Regions from separate parts of the Variovorax sp. PMC12 genome, predicted to be linked through region 1. Evidence: predicted binding sites of a transcription regulator. Region 1 holds the regulator's gene; each other region holds the start of a gene.
The links. Region 1 encodes LexA, which represses DNA repair genes until DNA is damaged. Its sites were predicted from a motif close to ACTGTATNNNNATACAGT; they were not measured.

Region 1 (7,199 bases):
TGCAAGGCGCACGGTGTCGAGGCGATCCTGACCCGCCAGGACCACCCCAGCGGCACCGACCGGCTGGCCGAGGCCTGCGAGCAGCTCGGCCTCGATGGCGACGACATCGTCGTCAACGTGCAGGGCGACGAGCCCTTGATCGACCCCGCGCTGATCGATGCCGTGGCTTCCACGCTGGCCACCCATGCGGAGGCCGCCATGAGCACCGCGGCCCACGAGATCGATTCGCCGGCCGACTTCATGAATCCGAACGTGGTGAAGGCCGTGCTCGATGCACAGGGCAACGCCATGTACTTCAGCCGTGCGCCCATCCCCTGGTGGCGCGACGGTTCCGCCAACGGCGCCGCGCCAACGGTGCTGCCCACGCCAGCCCCGCTGCGCCACATCGGCATCTACGGCTACCGCGCGGGCTTCGTACGCAAGTTCCCGTCGCTGCCGCCCTCGCCCGTCGAGGCGACCGAGGCGCTCGAGCAGTTGCGGGCGCTGTGGCACGGACACCGCATCGCCGTCCACGTGAGCCACGTGGCGCCCGGCCCGGGCATCGACACGCCCGAAGACCTGGCGCGCGTGCGCGCGGTCTTCGCCGCCGGCCCGACGGCCTGAGGAGCTCGACGTGCCTGTCGGGGCAGCGACAAATCCCGGGGAGCACGCGTGCTATCCTCGAAGCAACTCCGCCCTGCCCAAAGCCCCTGAAGCCGACGCCTGGCGCGACACAAAATCTAAGAACCGTCCGAGGACACCATGAGACTAATTTTGCTGGGCGCGCCCGGGGCGGGCAAAGGCACGCAAGCGGCCTTCATTTGCCAGAAGTACAGCATCCCCCAAATCTCGACCGGCGACATGCTGCGCGCCGCCGTCAAGGCCGGCACGCCGCTCGGGCTGCAGGCCAAGGCCGTCATGGATGCGGGTGCACTGGTCAGCGACGACCTGATCATCAATCTCGTGAAGGAACGCATCGCCCAGGCCGATTGCGCCAGCGGCTTCCTGTTCGACGGCTTCCCCCGCACCATTCCGCAAGCCGACGCCATGAAGGCGGCGGGCGTCAAGCTCGACTACGTGCTCGAGATCGACGTGCCCTTCGGCGACATCATCGAGCGCATGAGCGGCCGCCGCTCGCACCCGGCTTCGGGCCGCACCTACCACGTCAAGTTCAACCCGCCCAAGGTGGAAGGCAAGGACGACGTCACCGGCGAAGACCTGATCCAGCGCGAGGACGACAAGGAAGAAACCGTGCGCAAGCGGCTCGACGTGTACAGCCAGCAGACGCGTCCGCTGGTCGACTACTACTCGGCCTGGGCCAAGACCGACCCGGCCGCCGCGCCGAAGTACCGCGCCATCAAGGGCGTGGGCACGGTCGATGAAATCACCCAGCGCGCACTCGCAGCGCTGAGCAGCTGATTGCCGGCCGCCCTCCGTCAGGGCGGCCACCACCTCACCCGAGCAACTCGAGCATCAGCGCGATGCGCGCCTTCACCGGCGTGAGCGTGCCCGCATCCCTCAGGCGGTCATCGGCTTTCGGCAGGATGCGACCGTTCATGCAGCGCGTCGCGCGAACCACCGCCACGCCCGCCTCCTGCGCCTTCAGCGCAGCCGCTTCGAGCGCGTGATGCAGCGTGCCGTTGCCGGTGGCGGCCAGCACCAGTCCACGGACCGGTTCGGCGTTGCCGGGCTGCAGCAGCGCCTCGACGACCGCACCGCTCGCGCCGGCATGGCTCATGACGATCTCCACGCGAGGCCACTGGACGGCGGCCGCCTCGAAGATCTTCGAAGCCGGCAGCGCCCCGCCCTCGGGCCAGGCCCTCACGCGGCGCACTTCACCTTCTTCCACATAGCCAACCACGCCTGCATCGCCTGATGCGAAGGCATCGAGCCGATAGGTGTGCACTTTCTGCACGTCGGCGCCACTGTGGATGGCGCCGGCGCACACCACTATTACCCCTTTCGCACCCGCTGCCAGAGCCACGCCGATGGCATCGCGCACGTTCTGCGGACCATCGGGCGACAGCGCGCTCGCCGGGCGCATGGCGCAGGTCAGCACCACAGGCTTCGCGCACGCCAGTACGGAATGCAGGAAGAAGGCCGTCTCCTCCAGCGTGTCGGTACCGTGCGTGATCACCACGCCCGCCACGTCGGGCTCGGCCAGCCAGTGCGCGCAGCGCTGCGCGAGCTTTTGCCAGGTCTCGAGGGACATGTCTTTGCTGTCCAGTTGCGCGACCTGCTCCGCCACCAGCGTCACGCCCCGGGGCGCCTCGATCCCGCCCAGAAGGTCCACTACGCCTACCTGCCCGGCCGTGTAGCCGATGTTGTCGCCGCTGCTGGCGGCCTTGCCGGCAATGGTGCCGCCGGTGCCCAGCACGACCACGCGGCGCAGTTCAGGCGAGGGGAAATCAGGCATGTCTTGTCAACTTTTTAAAACTGGTTAAAAATACAGGTACTGGATATCTAGCCAGTGCCGCAAGGAACCACATATGCAGTTCGCCGTGAAGCTTACAGCCCGCCAGCAGCAGATCCTGGACTTGATCCAGAGCGCCATCGCCCGAACCGGCGCGCCACCCACGCGCGCCGAAATCGCCAATGAACTCGGGTTCAAGTCGGCCAACGCGGCCGAAGAGCACCTGCAGGCATTGGCCCGCAAGGGTGTCATCGAACTCGTCAGCGGCACTTCGCGAGGCATCCGCCTCAAGGGCGACGCCCTGCGCTCGCTGAACGAAACGCGCCACCGCGAAGGCGGCCAGTTCTCGCTCTCGCTGCCCGGCATGGCGCAACTGGCGCTGCCGCTCATCGGCCGCGTCGCCGCGGGCTCGCCCATCCTGGCGCAGGAGCACGTCGACCAGACCTACTACGTCGAGAACACACTGTTCCAGCGCCAGCCCGACTACCTGCTCAAGGTGCGCGGCATGTCCATGCGCGACGCCGGCATCATGGACGGCGACCTGCTCGCCGTGCAGGCCACCAAGGAAGCGCGCAACGGGCAGATCGTGGTGGCGCGCCTGGGCGACGAGGTCACCGTCAAGCGCCTGAAACGCAACAAGCAGGTCATCGAGCTGCACGCCGAGAACCCCGACTACCCGACCATCATCGTCCAGCCCGGCGAGCCCTTCGAGATCGAAGGCCTCGCCGTGGGCCTCATCCGCAACACCATGCTGATGTAGGCCTGCTGGCAGCAGCACTCACCCGGCCGCGACAGGTGGCGGGCGTATGGCGCGAAGTCGCCATCACCCTGTCGCGGCCGATTCAAGAAATCCTGCCTGTGTTCAACCTCATACTTTTTTGGAGTTCACATGGGAATCGCCCTCCTCGCCATCGCTGATTTCTGGATGCCGCTGCAATCGCTCGCCAACCGTTTGATTCAGGCACGCCGCCCCCATCGCCACACCCCGCTCGACCACAGCGAGAGTTCCGCCGGCCTGCGCTATGTCGCGGTGCGACCGTCTTGCGGCGCGACGCCACCGGCGGCCGCAGCCACCGCACCGGCGCGCCCGTTGCGCGTGGTGCGTGTGGTCGACGGAAAGGGCCAGCAGCGCAGCAACCGTGTCGTGATCTCCGGCCGCATGGACGACGTGTGCGCGGAGCTCGACCGTCTGGCGGCCCTCGAAGCGGCCGAAGCCATGGTCACCGCGCCCCGCTCCACACGCCTGCACTGAGGCGCGGCCCCCTGGGAGAGCCCGTCGGCAGTGGGTATCCAAACGTTCGGGGGTGCGACATCCCAATGCTGCGAGGCACAATGGCACGCCATGAATATTGTGATCCTCGACGACTATCAGGACGCCGTGCGCAAATTGCGCTGCGCCGCCAAGCTGGACGCGTACGCAGCCAAGGTCTACACCAACACGGTCAAGGGCATCGGGCAACTCTCGGTTCGCCTCAAGGACGCCGACGTGATCGTGCTGATTCGCGAGCGCACACAGATCTCCCGGCAGCTCATCGAGAAGCTGCCCAAGCTCAAGCTCATTTCGCAAACGGGTCGCGTCGCAGGCCACATCGACGTGGCGGCCTGCACCGAGCGCGGCATCGCCGTGGCGGAAGGCTCCGGCTCCCCCCAGGCACCTGCCGAGCTCACCTGGGCGCTCATCATGGCCGCCATGCGCCGGCTGCCGCAATACATCAGCAACCTCAAGCACGGGGCGTGGCAGCAATCGGGCCTCAAGTCGGCCTCGATGCCGCCCAATTTCGGGCTGGGCTCGGTGCTCAAGGGCAAGACGCTCTGCATCTGGGGCTACGGCCGCATCGGCCAGCTGGTCGCGCGCTACGGGCAAGCCTTCGGCATGCAGGTCGTGATCTGGGGGCGTGAAGCCAGCTGCGCCAAGGCCCGCTCCGACGGCTTCCAGGTGGCGCAGAACCGCCAGGAGTTCTTCGCGGCCGCCGACGTGCTGTCGGTCCACCTGCGGCTCAATGACGAAACCAACGGTCTCATCACGCTCGAGGATCTCTCGCGCATGAAGCCGACGGCGCTGTTCGTCAACACCTCGCGTGCCGAGCTGGTCGAGGCCGACGCGCTGCTCGCGGCGCTCAACCGTGGCCGCCCCGGGCTGGCCGCCATCGACGTCTTCGAGAGCGAGCCGCCGCTGCAGGGCCACGCGCTGCTGCGGCTGGAGAACTGCATCTGCACCCCGCACATCGGCTATGTCGAGCAGGAGAGCTACGAGAGCTACTTCGGCCAGGCCTTCGACAACGTCGTGAGCTACATCAACGGCAATCCCACGAACATCGTGAATCCCGGCGCGCTGCAGGTTCGCCGGTGAGCCGGCCCGCGCCCAAGGGTGCGCTCTGGGCGCTGCTGGTCGGCAACTTCGTGATCGGCACGGGCGTGATGGTCGTGCCCGGCACGCTCAATGAAATCAGCGCTTCGCTGGCCATTTCGGTCGCCACCGCGGGCCAGTTGATCACCGCCGCGGCGGCGGTGATGTGCATCGGCGCGCCGCTGCTGGCCGCCGCCGTCGCGGGGTGGGACCGCCGCCAGCTGCTCGCGCTCACCCTGCTCTGGTATGCGGCGGGCCACGCTCTCGCGGCGCTCATGCCGAGCTTCGGCGCGCTGCTGCCGGTACGCATGCTCACGGTGATCGCGCCGGCCATCTTCACGCCCCAGGCCGCAGCCTGCGCCGGCCTGCTGGTACCGCCCGAGCAGCGCGGGCGCGCCGTCACCTTCGTGTTCCTGGGCTGGTCGATGGCCTCGGTGCTGGGACTGCCCATCGGCGCGCTGATCGGCGGGCACCTGGGCTGGCGCATGGCCTTCGTGGCGGTTGCGCTGCTCAGCGTCGTGAGCGCGGCATCGATCTGGCTCACCCTGCCCGCCGGCATTCGCCCGGCGGCACTCACCGCCGCCGCCTGGTCGCGCGTGCTGCGCAGTCCGGTGCTGATGGGCATCGTGGCGGTGACGGCGCTGCAGGGCGCCGGGCAGTTCGTGCTGTTCAGCTATTTCGGCCCCATCCTCAAGCAGAGCTTCGGCGCGGACGCCACCACGCTGAGCGTGATGTGGGCCCTGTTCGGCGCCTGCGGGCTCATCGGCAACATGGTGGTCAGCCGCTTCATCGACCGCGTCGGGGCCGGGCGCATGGTGCTGGTCACTACCTCGCTGATCGCGCTGAGTCTGCTCTTGTGGCCGACCGCTTCCACGCTCGCCTGGCTGGCCGTGCTGCTGGTGCCCTGGGGGTTGGGCTGCTTCGCCACCAATTCGGCCCAGCAGGCCCGCCTGGTGGGCCTGGCGCCGGCCCTCGCGCCGGGCTCGGTGGCGCTCAACAGCTCCGGCATCTATACAGGCCAGGCCGTGGGCGCTGCGCTCGGCGGCTGGCTGCTGGCGCACGACGCGGCGGCCTGGATGAGCTGGGTCGGTTTCGGCGTCATGCTGGTGGCCATCTCGCTCAGCACCGCCATCGACCGCAGCCGCCGCCCGGCCTGAAATCGCGCCCCCGCGTAAAACCCGTCACGCCCCGCCCGCGCGCAACTGCAAAATCGCAGGTGACGACAGCGCTTGCGTCGACGCCTGCGCGGCAGGCCGGATACCCCTCAACCAGCGAAAATCTTCAGCAAATGACAGTGAACTACACCCGAATCGGCGTCATAGGCGCCGGCGCCATGGGTCGCGGCATCGCGCAGATCGCCGCCCAGGCGGGCAGCGAAGTGCTGCTGCTCGACAGCTTCGCGGGCGCCGCGGAGCGCGGCCGCGAAGCCCTCGCCGCCCAATGGAACAAGCTGCACGAAAAAGGCAAGATCGACGCCGCCGCGCGCGATGCGTACATCGCCCGCGTCAAGGCGGTCGATTCGATCCAGGCGCTCGCCGGCTGCGACCTGGTGGTCGAGGCCGTGGTCGAAGACCTGGAAGTCAAGCGCAAGCTGTTCCGCGAACTCGAAGGCGTGGTGGCCGAGAGCGCCACGCTGGTCACCAACACCTCGTCGCTGTCGGTGACGGCCATTGCGGCCGGGCTCGCCCGCCCCGAGCGCGTTGCGGGCTTCCACTTCTTCAACCCCGTGCCGCTCATGAAGGTGGTCGAGGTGGTGGCCGGCTTCAAGACCGCCCCCGAGGTCTGCGCGCAGCTGGCAGGCTACGCCAGGCAGATGGGCCACAGCGCCGTGCAGGCGCAGGACACCCCCGGCTTCATCGTCAACCACGCGGGCCGCGGCTACGGCACCGAGGCGCTGCGCATCGTCAGCGAAGGCGTGGCCGATTTCGCCACCATCGACCGCATCCTCAAGGACCAGGCGGGCTTTCGCCTCGGCCCGTTCGAGCTGCTCGACCTGACGGCGCTCGACGTGTCGCACCCGGTGATGGAGTCGATCTACCACCAGTACTTCGAGGAACCCCGCTTCCGCCCGAGCGTGATCACCGCGCAGCGCCTGGCCGCCGGCGCGCTGGGCCGCAAGACGGGCGAAGGCTTCTACCGCTACGCCGACGGCGTGATGCAGCAGGCGCCCGAGGCCCCCGCGCCCGTGGTCGACGGCACGCCGTCGGTGTGGGTGTCGCCGCGCGCGGCGCGCCGCGCCGAACTCCTGCGCCTGGTGAACACGCTGGGCGCGCAGATCGACAGCGGCGCCGCGCCCGCGCCGCATTCGCTGATCCTGGTGGCACCGCTGGGCTTCGACGTGACCACGGTCGCCGCCGTCGAGCGCCTGGACGCCACGCGCACCATCGGCATCGACATGCTGATCGACGACGCCGCCACCAAGCGCCGCGTGCTCGCCACCAATCCGGCCACGCGCCGCGA
Region 2 (7,199 bases), 1.4 Mb from region 1:
ACAGGACGCCGGACACGCCGCTGCCGGTCAGCTGGAAGCTGGAGGAGCCCTGGCGCGTGAGCACGCCGAGCGACACAGCCGACAAGGGCCCATGGTGGCGCCGCTTCGGCGACCCGCAGCTCGACGCGCTGCAGCAGCAGGCGCTGGCCGGCAGCCCCACGCTGGCCATCGCCAATGCGCGGCTGGCGCAGGCGCGCGCCACGCTCGCGGCCAATGCGGCCGGCCAATATCCGCAAGTCGGCCTCGGCACCCGCGCCTCGCGCCTGAGGATTTCCGCCAACCGCCCGCTCACCAACTACGCGACGCCCAATTCGACGACCGTGCAGAGCGACTTCGCGCTGTCGCTCAATGCGAGCTACGAAGTCGACCTGGCCGGCCGCGTGCAGCGCACGGTAGAGGGTGCCAAGGCGTCGGCGGAGCAATCGGCGGCGGACCTGCAGAACACCCGGCTGCTGCTCAGCGCCGACGTGGCCAGCAGCTACTTCAACCTGCGCTCGACCGACGTCGAACTCGACGTGCTCACCCGCTCCATCGCGCTGCAGCGCCGCGCGCTCGAGCTTGTCACGGCGCGCCACGACCTGGGCGCCGTATCGGGCCTGGACGTGGCGCAGCAGCAGGCGCTGCTGGAGACCACGCTGACGCAGGTCGACGTGCTGAGGAAGCAGCGTTCGCAGTACGAGCATGCGCTGGCCACGCTCACCGGCACGCCGGCGCCCAGCTTCTCGCTGCCGGTGGACCTGCGCGAGATCAGGCCGCCGGCCGTGCCGCTGGGCGTGCCGTCCGAGATCCTGCAGCGCCGGCCCGACGTGGCCTCGGCCGAGCGCGCGATGGCCGCCGCCAACGCGCAGATCGGCGTCGCCACCGCGGCCTTCTACCCGAGCATCTTCATCTCGCCCACCGTGGGCGTGGACAGCCGCACGATCGAGACCCTGTTCAATGGCCCGAGCCTGCTGTGGTCGCTGGGCGTGTCGGCCACGCAGGTGCTGTTCGACGGCGGACGCATCCGCGCCAACGTCGATTTCGCGAAGGCCGGCTACGAGGTCACCGTGGGCAACTACCGCCGCACCGTGCTGACCGCAATGCAGGAAGTGGAAGACGGCATCACCGGGCTTGCCGCGCTCGACAGCGCAACGACCCAGGCGCAGGCCGCCGTCACGGCCGCGCGCCGCGTGCTCGACATGGCCACCAGCCGTTATGAGGGCGGCGCGTCGACCTACCTCGACGTGATCACCGCGCAGCAGTCGCTGCTGACGGTGGAACGCCAGGCCGCGCAGCTGCGGGGGCAGCGGCTGCTGACCGCGGTGTTCCTGGTGAAGGCGCTGGGTGGCGACTGGTGCGGCGCGGATGAGCCCGGCAAGGCCCCGGCATCGTCGTGCCCCGCCGTCGGCATCGACCGGACTGCGAAGGCCGGTTGAACGGCAAGCTCTGTTCGCGCGACTTGGTGCCTTGCTGGTCGATCGACGCACGTCGTCACTGTCGGAGCGATTCCGCTCGAGCTCCCCTGGCTCAGTGCATTGACGCAGCCGGCTGCGCGACGGCGTCCGCAGCGGAGCACAGCGCGAGGCCGCCCGCCAGGCTCCATGCCTGCGCATGGCCGAGGCGGCGCAGGGCCTTGGCCGCCTGCGCGCTGCGATTGCCGCTTCGGCAGTAGAAGAGCATCGGCGCACCGGCCGGCAGCGCCATCCAGCCGGGCAGCGCATTCAGAAGCCCCGACAGCGGCACCGCCTCGCGGTGGGTGTCGACACCGAAGGGCGACGATTCGCTCACGCGCTGCTCGTAGGGCTCGCGCACGTCCACCAGCACCAGGCCCGGATGCTCGAGCAGCAGCCGCTGCGCCTGCATGGCGTTCATCTCGTGGCCCGGGCCGGCGCAGCCGTTGTCGATGCGCGCACCGCAGGCGAGGGTCTGGTATTCGGTCAGCGCGAGGTCTTTCTCGAGTTCGGCCTTTGCCGAGGCGAAGCCTGCCGCGTCGATGCTGCCGGACAGCACCTGCGCGAGCAGCGGCTGGGCCGCGCATTCGCGGGCCAGGGTGCTCGCGAAGCGGTCGTCGTAGTCGTGCGCCGGGAGCAGCAGCGTGCCGGGGCCCGCGGCCTGCGCCAGTTGCTTCAGCGAAGGGCCGAATGCGAGCGGCGCACTTTGCGCGAAATCGCTTCGCCCCAGCGCGCCGGGCATCACCGTGTCGCCCACGAATGCCAGGCGGATCTTCAACTGCTCGTCATGCAGCAGGTAGGCGGTCGAGTCGGCGGTGTGCCCGGGTGTTGCCAGCCGGGTCAGCGTCTGCGCGCCCAGGCAGATGGCATCGGCGCCCAGGGGCCAGCCGAGCGCATCGACCTCGCCTTGCTGGAGAAGGCGTTCCGGCAGCGCGGCGCGCAATTCGCCCACCGAGGAAACATGATCGCCATGGCTGTGCGTGTCGAGCACGGCGGCCAGCGTGTAGTCCTGGCAGCGAAGCAGCTGCGCGATGCGGCCGGTCAACTCGGGCAGCGGATCGATGACCACGCAGCGCCGGCTGCCGGCATCCGCCAGGAGGTAGCAGCATGCACCGCCGGCCACGAAGCGGGTCAGGCCGTCGAGCGCGTCGCCCGGACGGGAGGTGTCGGCGCCGGTATTGAGGCAGCTTGCGCGCAGCGAAGCGCCACAGGAGCCGATCCTTTCACAGGCTTCGTCGATGAAGGCCGCGTCGCTGGCCGGCCCGAACGACAGGCGCACGGCCGAGGCCGCCTGCCAGGCGGGCAACCCCATGGCTTGCAGCACGTGGCTCGGCAGCGCCTTCGACGCGCCGCAGGCCGAGCCACCGCTCACCCGCACGTCGGCCGCGTCGAACAGATCCTGCAGGAGCTTCGAGTCGAGGCCGGGCACCGAGAAATTGAGGGTCGTCGGCAAGCTCAGTTCAAAGGGCGCGTTGAACACCACGCCGGGGAACGCATCCTTCAGCGCGGCGGCGATGCGGTCGCGGTACGCCTCCAGCGTGCGCGCGTCCCGGAAGGTGTGGCCGTCTTCGAGCGCTTCCAGCACGGTGCCGAGCGCGGCGATGCCGGACATGTTCTCGGTCCCCGAGCGCAATGCGCCCTCCTGGCCGCCGCCCGCCATCAACGGCGTGAACGGCGCGCCGGCGCGCACGTACAGCAGGCCGATGCCCTTCGGTGCATAGAGCTTGTGCCCCGAGAACGGCGCGTAGTCGATGCGGAGGGCTTCGAGCCGGAGCTCGAGCTTGCCCAGCGCCTGCACGCTGTCCACCATCCACAGCGCCGGGCTCCCGTCGAGCGCCTGGGCGATGCCGTCCAGGTCGCTGACGACGCCGGTCTCGTTGTTGGCGGCCATGGTGCAGACCAGACCGGCACGTGCGGCATGCGCGCGCAGCCAATGCAGGTCATGGCGGCCGTCTCGACCGACCGGGATGGGCAGCACGCGCAGGTTCAGGCCCAGCAGTTTGTTCCAGTGGCTGATCGCTTCCGGCACCGCCTTGTGCTCCGTCGCGCCGTACAGCACGCAGTCGACGTCCTCGCGGCCGCGCAGCGCGCTCAACGCCGACAGCACCGCCGTCTGGATGCCTTCGGTGGCGCCGCTGAGAAACAGCAGGTCGCCCGTGGGAGCGCCCAGCAGGCGCCGCGCGCGGGAGCGCACCGAATCCATCAGCGCGCGCGCCTTCAGCCCGGTGCTGTGGACGCTGCTGGGGTTGCCGAAGTCGTCGGCCATGGCTGCGAGTGCCGCGGCCCGGGCACGAGGCAGAACGGGCGTGGTGGCGTTGGCGTCGAGGTAGATGTCCATTCAGGTGATTCCGGGAGAAGAGATGCAAGCGTTTGCAGGCTTGGCGGGCGTGGCGGGCGACAGCGCCGCGCACCCGGAAGAGTCTGCCGCCCGGGGCGGAGCAGCGGCTTGCGTTTTATGCTGCCTATGCCGATAAGATTGGAATCCAATGCTCAATCAAGGATATTTGATGAAACTGGATTCCATAGATATCAAGATTCTTGATCTCCTGCAGCAAGACGCCGAGCTGCAGGTGGCGCACATCGCCGAGCAGGTGGGCCTGTCTGCCACGCCATGCTGGAGGCGCGTCCAGCGGCTCAAGGAGGCGGGCGTCATCACGCGCTCGGTGGCCCTGCTCGACCCGCGCAAGGTCAACGTGGCGGTGACGGTCTTCGTGTCGGTGCGGACCAGCACGCACTCGCAGGAGTGGTTCGACCGCTTCACCGCCACGGTCCATGCCATTCCGGAAGTGGTCGAGTTCTACCGGATGAGCGGCGACGTGGACTACCTGCTGCGCGTGGTGGTGCCGGACATCGCCGCCTACGACGCCGTCTACAAGCGACTGATCTCGGGCACGAACCTGCACGACGTCAGCTCCAGCTTCGCCATGCAGGAACTGAAGCAGACCACGGCGCTCCCGCTGGGCTACGTGTAGAAGGTTCGCGAAGCCGGCACGCGGACGTTCAGAACAGGCTGCCCTGCCCCGCGGCGCCAGGCGGCCGGAACGCCGTGATGTCCAGCGGAATGCGCTCGCGGTTGTAGCCCAGTCGGTTGGTCGCCTTCTCGAAGCGCTGGTGGATCAGGTCGGCCCACAGGCCCGAGCCCTTCATGCGCGTGGCGAAGTCGGCGTCGTAGTCCTTGCCGCCGCGCATCTCGTGGATGCGCGCCATGATGCGGTCGGCGCGCTGCGGATAGTGCAGCGCCAGCCATTCCTTGAAGAGCGGCGCCACCTCCCACGGCAGCCTCACCACGGTGTAGAAGGCGCTGCGCGCGCCGGCTTCCCATGCGGCCTCGAGCACCTGTTCCATGTCTTCGGTCACGAAGGGAATCTGCGGCGCCACGCTCACGCCGACCGGCACGCCCGCCTCGGTCAGCGTGCGGATGGTGCGCAGCCGGCGGTGCGGCGCCGCGGCGCGCGGCTCCAGCTTGCGGGCGAGTTCGCCGTCGAGCGTGGTCACGGTCACGTACACGGCCGCAAGACGGTCGGCGGCCATGGGCGCGATCACGTCGAGGTCGCGCTCGATGGCGCTCGACTTGGTGACCAGCGCGAACGGATGCCGCGCTTCCTGCAGCAGTTCGATGACCGAGCGGGTGAGCCTCAAGTCTCGCTCGATGGGCTGGTAGCAGTCGGTGGCGGTGCCGATGGCGATGTAGCTGGGCCGGTAGCTCTTGCGCCCGAGTTCCGTACGCAGCATGTCGGCGATGTTTCGCTTGGCGATCAGCTTGGTCTCGAAGTCGAGGCCGGGCGACAGGTTGAGGTAGCTGTGCGTGGGCCGGGCGAAGCAATAGATGCAACCATGTTCGCAGCCGCGGTAGGGGTTGAGCGAGCGGTCGAAGTAGATGTCGGGCGAGTCGTTCTCGTTGAGCGCCGACTTGACGTCTTCGAAGCGCACCTCGGTGGCGATGGGCTGCAGCTCCTGCGCCTCGGCCACGCCGTCTTCGAGCGTGCCCCAGCCGTCGTCGAAGGCATTGCGCTCGTCCTTGGAGAAGCGATGCGCAAGCTGCGTAGCCGCGCCGCGGCCCTTGATGGCGTGGATGGGGATGTGGGCTGCGGGCATGGCGAATCTCGTTACTGTGTATTTGTACAGTATTTCACCGTTTCCTTGCGACTGCCCGCTTTTTACATTTCTCTCTTGACAGAAATTTCGCAAATCCTAAACTCCAAGCCATGGAACTCACAGAAATTCAACGTAAGTTCGTCCTCCACTGGGGCGAAATGGGGTCCATGTGGGGCGTCAACCGCACCGTCTCGCAAATCCACGCGCTGCTCTTCGCCCACGGCAAGCCGATGCATGCCGAGGAGCTGTCCGAAACGCTGGGCGTCGCGCGCTCCAACGTCAGCAACAGCCTGAAGGAACTGCAGGCCTGGAACCTCGTACGCGTCACCCACACGCTGGGCGACCGGCGCGACTATTTCGAGACCAGCGTCGATGTGTGGGAGCTGTTCCGCACCGTGGTGCGCGAGCGCAAGGAACGCGAGTTCGACCCGACCATCCGCGTGCTCCGAGAACTTGTCTCGAGCCCCGATTTCCAGAAGGAACCGCCCGATGCGCAGGACCGCATCCGCTCCACCATGGACCTCATGAACAAGCTCGCCACCTGGGCCGACGAAATGCTGCGGCTGTCGCCGGGCACGCTCGACAAGGTGCTGACGCTGGGCGCCAGCGTGCAGAAGTTCGTGCGCGGCGACAAGGGCGGCAAGGACGAAGACCCCGACGCACACCACGCCAGCCTGCCGATGATCTGAACCCTTCTCTTTTTTTGCCTATGTATTTCTGTTTTGACAGAAATATCGAGAACAAAGGATGCCATGAGCCGCAACGCCCTTCCCGCCTATCCGCTGACCCTGTACTTCGACGCAAGCTGCGCCATCTGCTCGGCCGAAATGGGCAACCTGGGGGCGCGCGACACCGCGGGCCGGCTGCGGTTCGTCGATTGCTCGCCGGCCTCGTTCAGCGACGGGCCGGCGCCGCGCGACGCGCTCATGGCCGCGATCCACGCGGTGGACGCCACGGGCCGGGTGCTGGTCGGCGTGGCGGCCATCCGCGCGAGCCGCGCGGCGGTGGGCCTGCCCAGCGGCGGCGGCCTGCTCGACCTGCCGCTGGTCGCGCCGCTGGCCGACCGCGCCTATGCCCTGCTGGCGCGCAACCGCTACCGCATTCCGCGCTGGCTGGCGACACGGCTGGCGGGGCGCGTCGCGCCTACCTGCAACGACGGCAACTGCCGCCTCTGAAGAAAAAACACCACCCGAGGGAACAGCCATGCCCACAGTTTTCCAGCCCGACTTCCACCTTCCGCTCGAAGCGCCCGCACAGGCACCTGCCGGCACCTCCATCACCGCCGAAGACACCCAGGTCTACTTCACCGAAGTCGCGTTCGACTACAGCGCCTGGAGCCCCAGCTACAACATGCACTTCGGCTTCTGGCGCGCCGGGCTGAACCCGTTCAGGCGCGAAGGCATGCTGGTCGAGATGAACCGCGTGGTCGGCCGCGCGCTGCGGCTTGGCGATGCGCAACCCGGCGCCGCGCCCCGCCGCTGCGTGATCGACATGGGCTGCGGCGCCGGCGCCACCGCGCGCACGCTGGTGGGCAACAACCCGTCGCTGTACGCAGTGACCGTGACCAACGTGGCCGTGCAGAACAGCATCGCCGCCAGGCTCGATGCGGCGGCAGGCGTGGCCGACCGCATGGCCCACGTGGAGGCCGACTACACCCGCACCGGCCTGCCCGCC
Region 3 (7,199 bases), 2.8 Mb from region 1:
GCCGCGCCTTTTCCTTCCTGTCTTTTTCTTCAATGGACTTACGGAGCCCGACGCATTGAACTACCAGTTCGACTTCATGCCCGTGCTCGAGCAGTGGCCGCTGCTGCTCGAAGGCGCGTGGACGACCGTGCAGCTGTCCTTCCTGGCCACCGTGCTGGGGTTCGCGCTGGGCACCGTCTGCGCGCTGGGCCGCAACAGCCGGCACGGCTGGCTGCGCGGGCTGACGGGCGGCTACGTGGAGGCGATCCGCAACACGCCGCTGCTGATCCAGAGCTATTTCTTGATCTTCGGCCTGTCGAGCGCGGGCGTGACGATGCCGATCATGGTGGGCGCGGTGCTGGCGCTGGTGGTGAACATCGGCGCGTACAGCTGCGAGATCATCCGCGCGGGCATCGAGTCGATCCACAAGGGCCAGCTCGAGGCGGCCGAGTGCCTGGGGCTTTCGAAGCCGCAGGTTTTCTGGCACGTGATCCTGCGCCCGGCGGTGGAGCGCGTGTACCCGGCGCTCGCCAGCCAGTTCGTGCTGCTGATGCTGGCCTCCAGCATCATGTCGTCGATCGGCGCGGAAGAGCTCTTCGGCGTGGCCAACCGCATCCAGTCGGACACCTTCCGCAACTTCGAGATCTTCATCGTGCTGTGGGTGGTGTACCTGGCGCTGTCGTACGCCATGCGCCTGGGCTTCTGGCTGCTCGGCATGGTCGTGTTCCCGCGCCGGCGCAAGCTCGGCACGCCGTTGTGAAGAAGAGGCCCGCGCCATGACATTCATGCCGGCCGAGCACTTCGGCTTTCTCCTGATGGGCGCGTGGGGCACGCTGCAGCTCTCGGCGCTCGCATTCATCGGCGGCGGGCTCATCGGGCTCGCGGTGGCGCTGGCGCGCGTGTCGCCGGTGAAGGCGGTGCGCGTGGCGGCCGCGGGCTACATCCAGATCATTCAGGGCACGCCGCTGCTGGTGCTGATGGGCGTGTGCTTCTTCGGACCCAACATCGCGGGCATCGGCTCCGTGCCCGCGCTGGCGGCGGCGGCGCTGGCCATCACCGTGTACGCCAGCGCCTTCCTCGGGGAGATCTGGCGCGGCTGCATCCAGGCCGTGCCGCGCAGCCAGTGGGAAGCGGCCGAATGCCTGGCGCTCACGCGCATCGAGCGCATGCGCCGCGTGATCCTGCCGCAGGCGCTGCGCATCGCGACGCCGCCCACGGTGGGCTTCCTGGTGCAGATCATCAAGAACACGTCGATCGCGTCGCTGGTGGTCGGCTATGCCGAGCTTTCCTACAACGCCAAGGTGCTGAACAACTCGACCTTCCAGCCCTTCCTGTATTTCGGGTGCGCGGTGGTTCTGTATTTCATTCTTTGCTACCCGCTCTCGCGATGGAGTCGCGCCCTTGAAAGGAAGCTCAATGCAGCCCGTTGTTGAACTCAACGACGTCCACAAGCACTTCGGCAAGCTGCATGTGCTCAAGGGCGTGTCGTTCTCGGTCCAGCGCGGGCAGGTGGTGGCGATCATCGGCCAGAGCGGCTCGGGCAAGAGCACGGCGCTGCGCTGCATCGACCGGCTGGAGACCATCGACAGCGGCACCATCCGGTGCTGCGGCCACGCGGTGCACGACCCCGCCCTGAACCTGCGCGCGCTGCGCAAGGACGTGGGGATCGTGTTCCAGAGCTACAACCTGTTCCCGCACCTCACGGTCAAGCAGAACATCACGCTCGCGCCGCAGTCGGTGAAGAAGATGAGCGGCTCGGAAGCCGGCGCCATCGCCATGGAAGTGCTCGAGCGCGTGGGCCTGGCCGAGAAGGCCGATGCCTACCCCGAGCAGCTCTCCGGCGGCCAGCAGCAGCGCGTGGCCATCGCGCGCTCGCTCGCGATGAAGCCGCAGCTCATGCTGTTCGACGAAGTCACCTCCGCGCTCGACCCGCAGCTCACCGGCGAAGTGCTCAAGGTGATGGAGAAGCTCGCCTCCGAAGGCATGACCATGATCCTCGTCACGCACGAGATGGCCTTCGCGCGCGGCGTGGCCGACAAGGTCATCTACATGCACCAGGGGCTGGTGTGGGAGGAGGGCGACGCCAGCATCCTCGGCAATCCGCAGACGCCCGAGCTGCGCCAGTTCATCGGCACCGGGCTTTGAGCCGCGCGCCACCGACACCCGCTTTCATCAACAACTCCAGGAGACCATCGATGACCCGCTCTTTCCTCGCCCGGCGCCGCGGCGCACTGCTTTCCACGCTCGCACTGGCACTGCCGCTCGCCTTCGCGGGCGGCGCGGCGCATGCCGACCAGCTCGACACCATCACGGCCGCCAAGAAGATCCGCGTGGCCATCGACCTGGCCGTGCCGCCCTATGGCCTGAAGGACGAAAAGCTCAACGCCACCGGCTCCGACGTGGAAACCGCGCGCCTGCTGGCCAAGAGCCTGGGCCTGGAACTGGAGATCGTGCCGACCACCGGCGCCAACCGCATTCCGTTCCTGCAGACCGACAAGGCGGACATCGTGATCTCCAGCATGTCGGTCACGCCCGAGCGCGAGAAGGTGGTCGACTTCTCGGTGCCCTACGCCGCCATCCTGGCCGTGGTGGGCGCGCCCAAGAGCATGAACATCACCGGCCCGGCGGACCTCGCGGGCAAGAAAGTGATCGCCACGCGCGGCACCACCAACGACCAGGAAGTGACGAAGATCCTGCCGGCCGGCGCGCAGATCGTTCGCTTCGACGACGACGCCACCTCCATCACCGCCGTGGTGAGCGGGCAGGCCGACATCTTCGCCACCGCGCCGCCGCTGCTGAAGACCATCAACGACAAGAACCCGGCCAAGCAGATGGAGCCCAAGTTCACCATGAAGGTCAACATGATGGCCATCGGCATGCGCAAGAACGAACCGCGCCTGAAGGCCAGGCTCGACGAGTTCGTGAAGGCGCAGCTCAAGAGCGGCGAGCTCAACACCATCTACAAGAAGTTCCACGGCGCCGACCTGCCGGCCGACGTGACGCGCAACGCAGGCTGATCGCGATGGCGAAGATCGACCAGGTCGAGATCGCGCAGATCGACATCGCGCCGAAGGTCAGGCGCACCGACGCCATCCAGTCCTTCGTGACGCAGGAAACCGTGATGGTCACGGTGCGCTGCGACGACGGCTCGTCGGGCACCGGCTACACGTACACCATCGGCACGGGCGGCTCGTCCATCGTGGCGCTGCTGAACGACCACCTGGCGCCGCGGCTGATCGGGCGCGACCCGCAGCAGTACGAGGCCATCTGGCGCGACCTGTTTTTCCACACGCACGCCACCGCCGTGGGCGCGATCACCAGCCTGTCGCTGGCGGCGATCGACACCGCGCTGTGGGACCGCAACGCGCGGGCGGCAGGCTTGCCGCTGTGGAAGCTGGCCGGCGGCGCGCAGCAGCGCGTGCCGGTCTACACCACCGAAGGCGGCTGGCTTCACATCGAGCCCGCGCAGCTGGTGGAGCAGACACTGGCCGCCAGGGCCGACGGCTTCCTGGGCGCGAAGATCAAGGTCGGCAAGCCGCATGTGGCGCAGGACATCGCGCGCCTGTCGGCCGTGCGCGAAGCGGTCGGCGCGGATTTCGAGCTGATGGTGGATGCCAACCAGAGCTTCACCGTGGCCGAGGCCATCCGCCGTGCGCGCCAGTACGCGCCGCTCGACCTCGCGTGGTTCGAGGAGCCGATGCCGGCCGAGCATGTGCGCGCGCATGCGCAGCTGCTGGCCAGCACCTCGGTGCCGATCGCGGTGGGCGAATCGATGTACCACCCGTCGCAGTTCGCGGAATACATCCAGCAGGGCGCCTGCTCCATCGTTCAGGCCGACGTGGCGCGGGTGGGCGGCATCACGCCGTGGCTGAAGATCGCGCACCTCGCGGAGGCGCACAACATCGCGATGTGCCCGCACTTCCTGATGGAGCTGCACGTGAGCCTGTGCGCCGCCGTGCCGAATGCGCGCTGGGTCGAATACATCCCGCAGCTCGACGACCTGACGACAAGCCGCCTGCGCATCGAGGACGGACATGCGGTGGCGCCGGAAACGCCCGGGCTGGGCATCGAGTGGGACGCCGACCAGTTGAAGGCGCGGCGCAAGTTCACGCCGCTGGTGCTGCGCGGCTGAGCCGGCCGGTCAGTCGGCTTCGATCAGGCTGCGCAGCGACTGCAGGTCGCGCGCGATCCAGCCGGCGTCGCGCTCGAAGGCCGCATCGTCCATGTGCGGCTGTCGCAGCAGCGTGAACTGCAGCTCGCAGGCGTCGGGCCCGACGCCGATCACGCGAAAGGGCAGGTAGACCTCGGGCACGCCTTCGGGCGCGACCCAGTGGTCGAGCACGCCGAAGTCGTTGCGCGGTGCGAAGCGCATGCGGGCGTCGCCGCTCTCGGGCGTGCGCACGATCCAGTGGTCGCCGTGCGGCACCAGCGCGCTCTTCGCAAGGCCGCTGGCCCAGTCGGGCAGGCGCTTCGGATCGGCAGCCAGCACGTAGGCGCGGCGCCATTCGCAGGCCACGCGCTGCGTGATGACGCGGGACTGGACGGCAGCACTGCCTTCATTCGTCGTCGATTTCATCGAAGTCGCTCCTGAGTACCTTGGACACGACGGCGCCCGAGAAACCGCGCGCCATCAGGAATCGCATCTGCTTGGCCCGTTCCTTCGCGTCGGCGGGCGCGGCGTCGAAGCGGCGGCGCCAGAGGGCGGTGGCGCGCTCCACCTCGGTTTCCTGCAGGCCGGCCACCGCTTCGGCGATGGCCTCGGGCGCGATGCCCTTGGCCTGCAGTTCCTGCTTCACCCGCAGCGCGCCGGAGCGGGCCGCGCGCTGGTTGAGCACCGAGGCCACCACGCGCGGCTCGCTGATGAAGTCCTTGGCGGCCAGCTCGTCGAGCGCCTTGGCCAGCGTGCCGGGCTCTTCTTCATGCTTGGCGAGCTTGCGCTCCAGCTCCAGGCGCGAATGCTCGCGCTGGCTCAGCAGGCGCAGTGCGCGGCCTTTGAGGGACGGGGCGTCGAATGCCATGCGGGAACCGCTCGCGCGGCCCGGCAGGGGACCGCGCTCGGGGGCTTGTTACTCGCCCTTGTCCGCCTTCTCGGCCTTGGCGGCCTTCTGCGGCTTCTCGGGCGTGGAGCCGGCATCGGCTGCCAGCAGCGGAATGCCCAGCGACTCGCGCACCTTGTTCTCGATCTCGCGCGACAGCTCGGGGTTCTCGCGCAGGAACTCGCGGGCGTTGTCGCGGCCCTGGCCGATCTTCTCGCCGTTGTAGGCGTACCAGGCGCCCGACTTGTCGACGATCTTGGCGGTCACGCCCATGTCGATGATCTCGCCTTCGCGGCTGATGCCTTCGCCGAACAGGATGTCGAACTCCGCCGTCTTGAACGGGGGCGAGACCTTGTTCTTCACCACCTTCACCTTGGTTTCGTTGCCGATGGCCTCGTCGCCCTTCTTGATGGTGCCGATGCGGCGGATGTCCAGGCGCACCGAGGCGTAGAACTTCAGCGCATTGCCGCCAGTGGTGGTTTCGGGCGAACCGAACATCACGCCGATCTTCATGCGGATCTGGTTGATGAAGATGACCATGCAGTTGGTCTTCTTGATGGTGGCGGTGAGCTTGCGCAGCGCCTGGCTCATCAGGCGGGCCTGCAGGCCGGGCAGCGAGTCGCCCATTTCGCCTTCGATTTCGGCCTTGGGCGTGAGCGCGGCGACCGAGTCGACCACGATCAGGTCCACCGCGCCGGAGCGCACCAGCGAATCGACGATTTCGAGGGCCTGTTCGCCGGTGTCGGGCTGGCTGATCAGCAGGTCGGACAGGTTGACGCCGAGCTTCTGGGCGTATTGCACGTCGAGGGCGTGTTCTGCGTCGACGAAGGCGCAGGTGCCGGCCTGCTTCTGCATGGCGGCGATGACCTGCAGCGTGAGCGTGGTCTTGCCCGAGGATTCAGGGCCGTAGATTTCGATGACGCGGCCGCGCGGCAGGCCGCCGACGCCCAGCGCGATGTCCAGGCCCAGCGAACCGGTGGAGACCACCTGGATGTCTTCCAGCGCCTCGCCTTCGCCGAGCCGCATGATCGTGCCCTTGCCGAACTGCTTTTCGATCTGGGCCAGCGCGGCTTGCAGCGCCTTGGCTTTTTCACTGTTGGCGACCGAGATGCTTGCGCCCTTGACGACTGCGTCCATGTGGAAACTCCTTGAATATCAACGGTTTGTGTCTGGTTTCACCCATCTGCTTTTAACCACAGGCTGGATGCTTGAACAGTAGTGTAGGGGCTGATGCCGCTGCGTAAACCTGTTTTTTGGTCAGTTTGCTTTACCATTCGGCGCATGAGCGAAACCGCCTTTCCGACCGATCCCGACGCCTGGCGGCAGACCCACCTGGGCCGCCTGCTGGGCCACGCCATGCGCCGTTTCGACGAGCGCGTGCTGGAGCTGATGGCGCACGACGTCGACGTGCCGCTGGCGTTGTCGAACCTCGCGGCGCGCGCGCAGGTGAGCGCGGCGCACATCCACATCACCCGGCACCTGGCGCGCGAGGGCTCGCGCCTCACCGAGCTGGCCGAGCGCGCCGGCATGACCAAGCAGGCGATGGGCGCCCTGGTGGACCAGTGCGAGGCCTGGGGCCTGGTCACGCGCGGCCCCGATCCGCTCGACGCGCGGGCCCGGCGCGTGCTGTTCACGGCCGACGGGCTGGCCTGGCTCGACGCCTTCCACGGCGCGGTGACGCAGGCCGAGCGCGAGTTCCGCAGCAGCGTGGGCGACGACATCGCCACCGTGGTAACCATCGGACTGGAAGCCTATACAGCGGGCTAGACTTCGAGGCAGAGACAAACGTCGACGGCGCCGCCGGGCGCCCGACACCCAAACAGGCCGGAGGTGGCGCATATGCGGATTCTGATTGCCGAAGACGACCAGGTGCTGGCCGATGCCCTGCTGCGCAGCCTGCGCACCTCGGGCGCGGCGGTCGACCATGTGGCCAACGGCTCGCAGGCCGACACCGCGCTCATGACCCATGACGAATTCGACCTGCTGATCCTCGACCTCGGGCTGCCCAGCCTGCACGGCATCGAGATCCTCAAGCGCCTGCGCGCGCGCGGTTCGCAGTTGCCGGTGCTCGTGCTCACGGCGGCCGACAGCGTGGAAGAGCGCGTCAAGGGCCTGGACAACGGCGCCGACGACTACATGGCCAAGCCCTTCAGCCTGCAGGAACTCGAGGCCCGCGTGCGCGCC
Region 4 (7,199 bases), 2.2 Mb from region 1:
GGGGCGAGTACCGCAAGCGCCTGCAGGCCGGCGAGCACCAGATGGGCATGCTGGGCTGGACCGGCGACAACGGCGACCCGGACAACTTCCTCTACACGCTGCTGGGCTGCGCATCGGCCAAGTCGGCCAGCGGCAGCAACATCTCGAAGTTCTGCTACCAGCCTTACGAAGACCTCGTGGTGAAGGCCAAGAGCGCGACCAAGCAGGCCGACCGCGATGCGCTCTACAAGAAGGCCCAGGTCATCTTCAAGGAGCAGGCGCCGTGGTTCACTATCGCGCATGCGGTGCAGCTGAAGCCGGTGCGCAAGGAAGTGGTCGACTTCAAGCTGAGCCCCTTCGGCCGCCACACTTTCTATGGTGTGGATATCAAGTAACCCCCCGGGCTGCTGGGGGCAACACCTGCGGCCCGGCAGAGCCGGTTCCGCGGTGTTCCTGGAAAGAGAAATGTCTTGAGTTCTTTGCCGCGCGCGCCTGTCGCCATCGTCGCTGCCATGCACGAGGAACTGAGTGCCCTGCTTGCGCAGATGCCCGACGAGCAGCGTGTGCGCGTGGCCGGCCGCGACTTCTGGGTGGGCCATCTGCAGGGCCAGCCTGTGGTCGCGGTGCTGTCGCGCATCGGCAAGGTCGCGGCGGCGGTGACGGCCACGGTGCTGCTCGAGCGCTTCGGCGTGCGGGCCATCGTGTTCACCGGCGTGGCGGGTGGATTGGCGCCGGGCGTGAAGGTGGGCGACGTGGTCGTGGCCACCGAACTGCTGCAGCACGACATGGACGCCTCGCCGCTTTTCCCGAAGCACGAGGTGCCGCTGATGGGCATGGCGCGCTTCGCGGCCGATGCTGCCATCGGCAACGCGCTGGCGGCCGTGGCGGCCGACGTGCTGCGCGACCCCGTGGCCTTGGTCGGCCAGCAGGCAGTGGATGAATTCAGCCTCCGGCAGCCCGGCGTGCATCGCGGCCTGCTGGTGAGCGGCGACCGCTTCGTCTCCACCACCGGGGAGAGCGAGGCTTTGCAGCGCGAGCTGCCCGATGCGCTCGCGGTCGAGATGGAAGGCGCTGCGATGGCGCAGGTGTGTCACGACTACGGCGTGCCGTTTGCCGCGATGCGCACGATTTCGGACCGCGCCGACGATGCCGCGCATGGCGACTTCGCGCGCTTCGTGGTGGAGGTGGCGAGCCGCTACAGTCTCGCGCTGGTGGGCGCGTGGCTGGCCACGCTGCCCGCGCAAGACGCGGGTAGTGGCGCGGCTACTTGAGCCAGCCGCGCCGGCGGAAGTACCACATCGGCACCAGCGCGCTGGCCGCCATCAGCACGATGGCATACGGATAGCCCATGGCCCAGTCGAGCTCCGGCATGAACTTGAAGTTCATGCCGTAGATGCTGGCGATCAGCGTGGGCGGCAGCAGCGCCACGCTGGCCACCGAGAAGATCTTGATGGTCTTGTTCTGGTTGATGTTGATGAAACCGACGGTCGCATCCATCAGGAAGTTGATCTTGTCGAACAGGAAGGCCGTGTGGTTGTCCAGCGACTCGATGTCGCGCAGGATCTGGCGCGCCTCTTCGAACTGCTCGGCGTTGAGCATCTTGCTGCGCATCATGAAGCTGACCGCGCGGCGCGTGTCCATCACGTTGCGGCGGATGCGGCCGTTCAAGTCTTCCTGCCGCGCGATGGCGCCGAGCACCTCGCCGGCCAGCTCGTCGCTCACGTTGCCCGAGAGCACTTTCTTGCCGGCCACTTCGAGCTCGTCGTAGATGTTCTCGAGCGTGTCGGCCGAATACTCGGCGTCGGCGTCGAACAGCTTGAGCATCACTTCCTTGGCGTCCTCGATCAGCCCCGGTGCGCGGCGCGCGCGCATGCGCAGCAGGCGGAACACGGGCACGTCCTCGTCGTGGATCGAGAACAGCACGCCGCGGCTGCGCAGGTCGGTGTTGTGCTGGTTCAGGATGAAAGCGACGCGCACGGTGCGCGGGTTCTCGTCGTCGTCGATCAGGAAGTCGGAGCGGATGTGCAGCTCGCCGTTGTCTTCCTCGTAGAAGCGGGCGGATTCCTCGATGTCCTCGTCCATCGCGTCTTCGGGGATGGACAGGCCGTAGTACTGCTTGATCCAGCGCTTCTCTTCGAGCGTGGGCGATTCGAGGTCGACCCAGATCGGCTGGAACTTGGAAAGCTCTTCGAGCGCCTCGATCTCTTCCTGGACGAGGCGGCCGTTGGCGAGCGTAAAGATGTTGAGCATTGGCTCACTCCCGGGGGTGACTGGACGATGGGCGAGGGAGGGGCGCTTTCAATTCCCGGGCCCGACGTGCGTGAGGGAAACGCGTCAGTGAAAGGGAGTTGAAAGCTGCCGAGACGGGGCGGTTTCCATGGGAAGAGTCTCCGGTTGCAGCGAGGCGCGATTATGTCACCGGCCACATGGCAGCAAGGTGGCTGGACTGGACGGGCATACAGTAAAGTCGTGCCCATGCAGACCGCTGCGTCCCCCGTTCTTTCCATCGCCCCGACGACCCAGGCCGAGCGCCTGGCCGCCGCGCTGGCCACGCTCAACGACGCGCAGCGCGCGGCGGTCGAGCACGGGGTGGGAGCGGCGATTGCCGAGCGCGACGAGCGGCCGCTGCTGGTCATCGCCGGCGCCGGGTCGGGCAAGACCAGCACGCTGGCGCACCGCGTCGCGCACCTGATTGCCGGCGGGGTGGATCCGCAGCGCCTGCTGCTGCTGACCTTCTCGCGCCGCGCCGCGCAGGAAATGGGGCGGCGCGCCGGCCAGGTGCTGGCGAAGGTGCTGGGCCTGAAGTCGGAGGCGCCGCCTTCGCTGCCGTGGGCAGGCACCTTCCACGGCATCGGCGCGCGGCTGCTGCGCGAGTACGCCGCGCAGATCGGGCTGGACGAGAACTTCACCATCCACGACCGCGGCGACGCCGAAGACCTGATGGGGCTGGCGCGCCACGAGCTGGGCCTGTCTTCCACCGTCAACCGCTTTCCGCGCAAGGGCACCTGCCTGTCGATCTACTCGCGCTGCGTGAACACGCGCGCGCCGCTGGCCGAGGTGCTGCGGGAGTCTTTCCCGTGGTGCGGCGAATGGGAGGCCGAGCTGAAGAAGCTGTTCGGCGCCTACGTCGAGGCCAAGCAGCAGCAGAACGTGCTCGACTACGACGACCTGCTGCTCTACTGGGCCGGCATGGTCGCCGAGCCCGCGCTGGCCGCGCACGTCGGCGCGCGCTTCGACCATGTGCTGGTCGACGAGTACCAGGACACCAACCTGCTGCAGGCCTCGATCCTGCTGGCGCTCAAGCCCGACGGGCGCGGCGTGACGGTGGTGGGAGACGACGCGCAGTCGATCTATTCGTTCAGGGGCGCCACGGTGCGCAACATCCTCGACTTCCCGTCGCAGTTCACGCAGGACGCACGCGTGGTCACGCTGGAGCGCAACTACCGCTCGACGCAGCCGATCCTCGACGCCTCGAACCGCGTCATCGCGCAAGCAGCCGAGCGGCACGCCAAGACGCTGTGGACCGACAAGCCATCGGCCGGCAAGCCGCTGCTGGTGCTCGTGCCCGACGAGGCGGAGCAGGCGCGCTGGGTGGCCGACAAGGTGCTGGCGCACCGCGAGGGCGGGCTGGCGCTGAAGTCGCAGGCGGTGCTGTTTCGCACCTCGTCGCACAGCGCGGCGCTCGAGCTCGAGCTGGCGCGGCGCAACATTCCGTTCGTGAAGTTCGGCGGGCTCAAGTTTCTCGAGGCCTCGCATGTGAAGGACCTGCTCGCGGTGCTGCGTTTCGCGCAGAACCCGCGCGGCCGCATGGCGGGCTTTCGCGTGACGCAGCTGATCCCGGGCATCGGGCCCGTCACCGGCACGCGGCTGCTCGACGCGATGGACCAGGCCGCCGATCCGGTGGCCGCAGTGCGCGACTTCGTGCCGCCTTCCGCGGCGCGCGAGCAATGGGCCGATTTCGCCAAGGCCTACGAGGCGCTGCGCTCTCCTGCGCTCGCATGGCCGGCCGACGTGGAGGTGGCGATGGCCTGGTACCAGCCGCACCTGGAGCGGCTGTACGAGGACACCTCGGGCGTGCGGCGCGCCGACGTCGAGCAGCTCGCGCGGCTGGCCGCCGGCTACGCGTCGCGCGAACGCTTCCTGACCGAACTGACGCTCGATCCGCCCGAGGCCACCAGCGACCGCCCGGGTCCGCCGCTGCTCGACGAGGACTACCTGATCCTCTCGACCATCCATTCGGCCAAGGGGCAGGAGTGGAACTCGGTGCATGTGATCAACGTGGTCGACGGCTGCCTGCCGGCCGACGTGGCGCAGAGCGCGCAAGAGCTCGAAGAAGAACGCCGCCTGCTCTACGTGGCGATGACCCGGGCGCGCGACCACCTGCACCTGCTGGTGCCGCAGCGCTTCTACGTCACGCAGCAGTCGGCGCGCGGCGACCGGCATCTGTATGCCAACCGCACGCGCTTCATCGCCGATGCCGACCTCGCGGGCTTTGAGCAGCAGACCTGGCCGCCGCCACCCGAGCGGCCGCCGGCCGTGCCGCCGCCCGCTGCCGTGATCGACCTGCGAAACCGCATGCGCGCCGCCTGGCGCTGAGCCCGTCCGCTGGCCCTCACGGCGGCAGGGTTTCGGGGTCTTTCCTGCTGAAACATTTTTGAGCGAAACGCCGCGGCGCCTGTCCCGCGCGCGGATGCTGCTATTGATTCGCTAGCGTGCCGCAGGAAGCACGCGATGCGCGCGCAGCTTTGGGCAACTCCGGTATTGCAATAGCGTGACAGCTTGGGCATAGTGAATCGACCTTCCCAGATTTCTTCTTCTTACCCAGTCTCTTCTTCTCTCCCCGCTTCCCCACACACCTGTTTCGCCGGCCAAGCTCCATTCCGGAGTGCGGTCATTTCCCCAACCGTCAATTCCAGGAGGTCATTCATGAATTTGACGATCAGCGGTCATCACCTCGACGTCACACCTGCCTTGCGCACCTACGTCACGAGCAAGCTGGACCGGATCACGCGACATTTCGACCAGGTAGTCGATGTCAAGGTGATCCTCACGGTGGAAAAGCAGAAGGAAAAGGAACGCCGCCAAAGGGCGGAGTGCAACATTCACGTCAAGGGCAATGACATGTTCGCGGAGTCGAGCCACGCTGATCTCTACGCTGCGGTCGATGAGCTGGTCGACAAGCTCGACCGCCAGGTGGTCCGCCACAAGGATCGCCTGCAGGACCACCATCACGCGGCGCCCAAGCGCCTGATGTAAACCGGAGCCCTCGGCTCCCCCCACAGGCCGCCCTCGGGCGGCTTTTTGTTTTCCGACTATTGCGCTGGGGCATTGCCTTCGCTCAGAGGGCGGACGAGGCCTGCGGACCACGTGTAGACAGAAAGTAAATAGGGGGACTGGGGGTTTTTACCAAGCGGGTGCATAATCGCCCCCGCTCTGCACCCACCATGAATCGCCTCGCGTCCATCCTGCCGCCCGCTCAAGTGCTTGTGAGCGTTGACGCTACTAGCAAGAAACGTGCTTTCGAAGAAGCAGGTTTGCTGTTCGAAAGCCTTCACGGCCTGGGACGCGCCCTGATCACCGACAGCCTGTTTGCGCGCGAGCGCCTCGGCTCCACCGGCCTGGGCCACGGCGTCGCCATTCCCCATGGCCGCATCAAGGGCCTCAAGGCGCCGATGGCCGCCGTGTTCCAGCTGGCCAACCCGATCGGCTTCGACGCCCCCGACGAACAGCCCGTCGCGCTCCTGATCTTCCTGCTGGTGCCCGAAGCGGCCACGCAGAAGCACCTCGAAATCCTCTCTGAAATCGCCGAGCTGCTGAGCGACTCCAGCCTGCGCGAACAGATCAAGTCCAGCACCGACGCCGCCGCCCTGCACGGCCTCATCGCCGGCTGGCACTCCACCCAAATCGCCTGAGCTGTGGCTCGCTCCCAGGCTTCGCGCACTTCGTGTCGCTTCGCCAACCCCCTACCGGGGGCAATACCAGCGGCCCGGCAAAGCCGGTTCCGCGGTATTCTGGCCTGCCCCAAATCTGGTGCGTGAGCGCCATCTCCTGAACGCATGAAGCCGACCGTCATCAGCGCCGATGCCATGTTCGAGGAGTTCCGCGGGTCGCTCCGCTGGGAATGGCTCGCCGGGCTCGGGGCGTCAGAGCGCCAGTTCGACCCCGAAGTCATCAGCCGCGCGCAGTCGGCGGCCGACCTGGTCGGCTACCTCAACTACATCCATCCGTACCGCGTGCAGATCCTGGGGGCGCGCGAAGTGGCCTACCTGACGCGCGGCAGCCAGGAAGACTGCGCCCGCCGCATTGCCCGCATCGTCACGCTGGAGCCGCCGATGCTGGTGCTGGCCGACGGCCAGGCCGCGCCCGACGAGCTGCTGTCGATCTGCGAGCGCGCGCAGCTGCCGCTCTTTGCCACGCGCGAATCCTCGGCCTTCGTGATCGACCTGCTGCGCGCCTACCTGTCCAAGCACTTCGCCGAGCGCACGTCGATGCACGGCGTGTTCATGGACATCCTGGGCATGGGCGTGATGATCACGGGCGAGTCGGGCCTGGGCAAGAGCGAGCTGGGCCTGGAGCTGATCTCGCGCGGCAACGGCCTCGTGGCCGACGACGCGGTCGACCTCTACCGCATCAACCAGAACACCATCGAGGGGCGCTGCCCCGACCTGCTGCTGAACCTGCTCGAAGTGCGCGGCATCGGCCTGCTGGACATCCGCGCGATCTTCGGCGAGACGGCGGTGCGCCGGAAGATGCGGCTCAAGCTCATCGTGCACCTGGTGCGTCGCGACAGCTTCGAGCGCGACTACGAACGCATGCCCTCGGCACCGCTCACGCAGGACGTGCTGGGCATCCCGGTGCGCAAGGTCATCATCCAGGTGGTGGCCGGGCGGAACATCGCCGTGCTGGTCGAAGCGGCGGTGCGCAACTCCATCCTGCAGCTGCGCGGCATCGACACCTATGCCGATTTCGTGGCACGCCACCACAAGGCGATGGAAAACGCCCGCGACAACGACTGAAAGCAAAAAAGGGGCATTCGCCCCTTTTTTCTTTGGCTTCCTGCCGCGGGAACAGGTGCGGGTTCAGCGCTTCCTGGCGCAATCCCCGCAAAGGCCGTAGAGCGACATGGCGTGGTCCTGCAGGATCCAGCCCTTGTCCTTGGCGATCATCTGCTGGCGGCGTTCGATCTCGGCGTCGTAGAACTCCTCGACCTTGCCGCACGA

Region 2: the regulator LexA is predicted to act here: its motif matches at 5,539-5,556, upstream of C4F17_RS27485 (PA0069 family radical SAM protein).
Region 3: the regulator LexA is predicted to act here: its motif matches at 6,215-6,232, upstream of recA (recombinase RecA).
Region 4: the regulator LexA is predicted to act here: its motif matches at 2,425-2,442, upstream of C4F17_RS16650 (ATP-dependent helicase).

The regions. Positions count from the first base shown of each region.
Region 1 is NZ_CP027773.1:1,393,782-1,400,980, forward strand. Features, by position in the region: gene kdsB (3-deoxy-manno-octulosonate cytidylyltransferase) at 1-603, shown strand, start outside; gene adk (adenylate kinase) at 742-1,398, shown strand; gene C4F17_RS06430 (asparaginase) at 1,433-2,395, opposite strand; gene lexA (transcriptional repressor LexA) at 2,469-3,152, shown strand; gene C4F17_RS06440 (hypothetical protein) at 3,282-3,644, shown strand; gene C4F17_RS06445 (D-2-hydroxyacid dehydrogenase family protein) at 3,735-4,742, shown strand; gene C4F17_RS06450 (MFS transporter) at 4,739-5,896, shown strand; gene C4F17_RS06455 (3-hydroxyacyl-CoA dehydrogenase) at 6,028-7,199, shown strand, end outside.
Region 2 is NZ_CP027773.1:5,842,021-5,849,219, reverse strand. Features, by position in the region: gene C4F17_RS27500 (efflux transporter outer membrane subunit) at 1-1,415, shown strand, start outside; gene C4F17_RS27495 (aminotransferase class V-fold PLP-dependent enzyme) at 1,507-3,768, opposite strand; gene C4F17_RS27490 (Lrp/AsnC family transcriptional regulator) at 3,938-4,402, shown strand; gene C4F17_RS27485 (PA0069 family radical SAM protein) at 4,431-5,525, opposite strand; gene C4F17_RS27480 (GbsR/MarR family transcriptional regulator) at 5,636-6,214, shown strand; gene C4F17_RS27475 (thiol-disulfide oxidoreductase DCC family protein) at 6,278-6,700, shown strand; gene C4F17_RS27470 (SAM-dependent methyltransferase) at 6,729-7,199, shown strand, end outside.
Region 3 is NZ_CP027773.1:4,238,904-4,246,102, reverse strand. Features, by position in the region: gene C4F17_RS19640 (UxaA family hydrolase) at 1-1, shown strand, start outside; gene C4F17_RS19635 (amino acid ABC transporter permease) at 56-739, shown strand; gene C4F17_RS19630 (amino acid ABC transporter permease) at 765-1,412, shown strand; gene C4F17_RS19625 (amino acid ABC transporter ATP-binding protein) at 1,396-2,124, shown strand; gene C4F17_RS19620 (transporter substrate-binding domain-containing protein) at 2,175-2,996, shown strand; gene C4F17_RS19615 (mandelate racemase/muconate lactonizing enzyme family protein) at 3,002-4,111, shown strand; gene C4F17_RS19610 (polyketide cyclase) at 4,121-4,555, opposite strand; gene recX (recombination regulator RecX) at 4,536-4,997, opposite strand; gene recA (recombinase RecA) at 5,046-6,152, opposite strand; gene C4F17_RS19595 (MarR family winged helix-turn-helix transcriptional regulator) at 6,297-6,782, shown strand; gene C4F17_RS19590 (response regulator transcription factor) at 6,855-7,199, shown strand, end outside.
Region 4 is NZ_CP027773.1:3,597,970-3,605,168, reverse strand. Features, by position in the region: gene C4F17_RS16665 (ABC transporter substrate-binding protein) at 1-374, shown strand, start outside; gene C4F17_RS16660 (5'-methylthioadenosine/adenosylhomocysteine nucleosidase) at 492-1,250, shown strand; gene corA (magnesium/cobalt transporter CorA) at 1,243-2,229, opposite strand; gene C4F17_RS16650 (ATP-dependent helicase) at 2,455-4,575, shown strand; gene hpf (ribosome hibernation-promoting factor, HPF/YfiA family) at 4,906-5,235, shown strand; gene C4F17_RS16640 (PTS sugar transporter subunit IIA) at 5,424-5,891, shown strand; gene hprK (HPr(Ser) kinase/phosphatase) at 6,036-6,995, shown strand; gene fur (ferric iron uptake transcriptional regulator) at 7,059-7,199, opposite strand, start outside.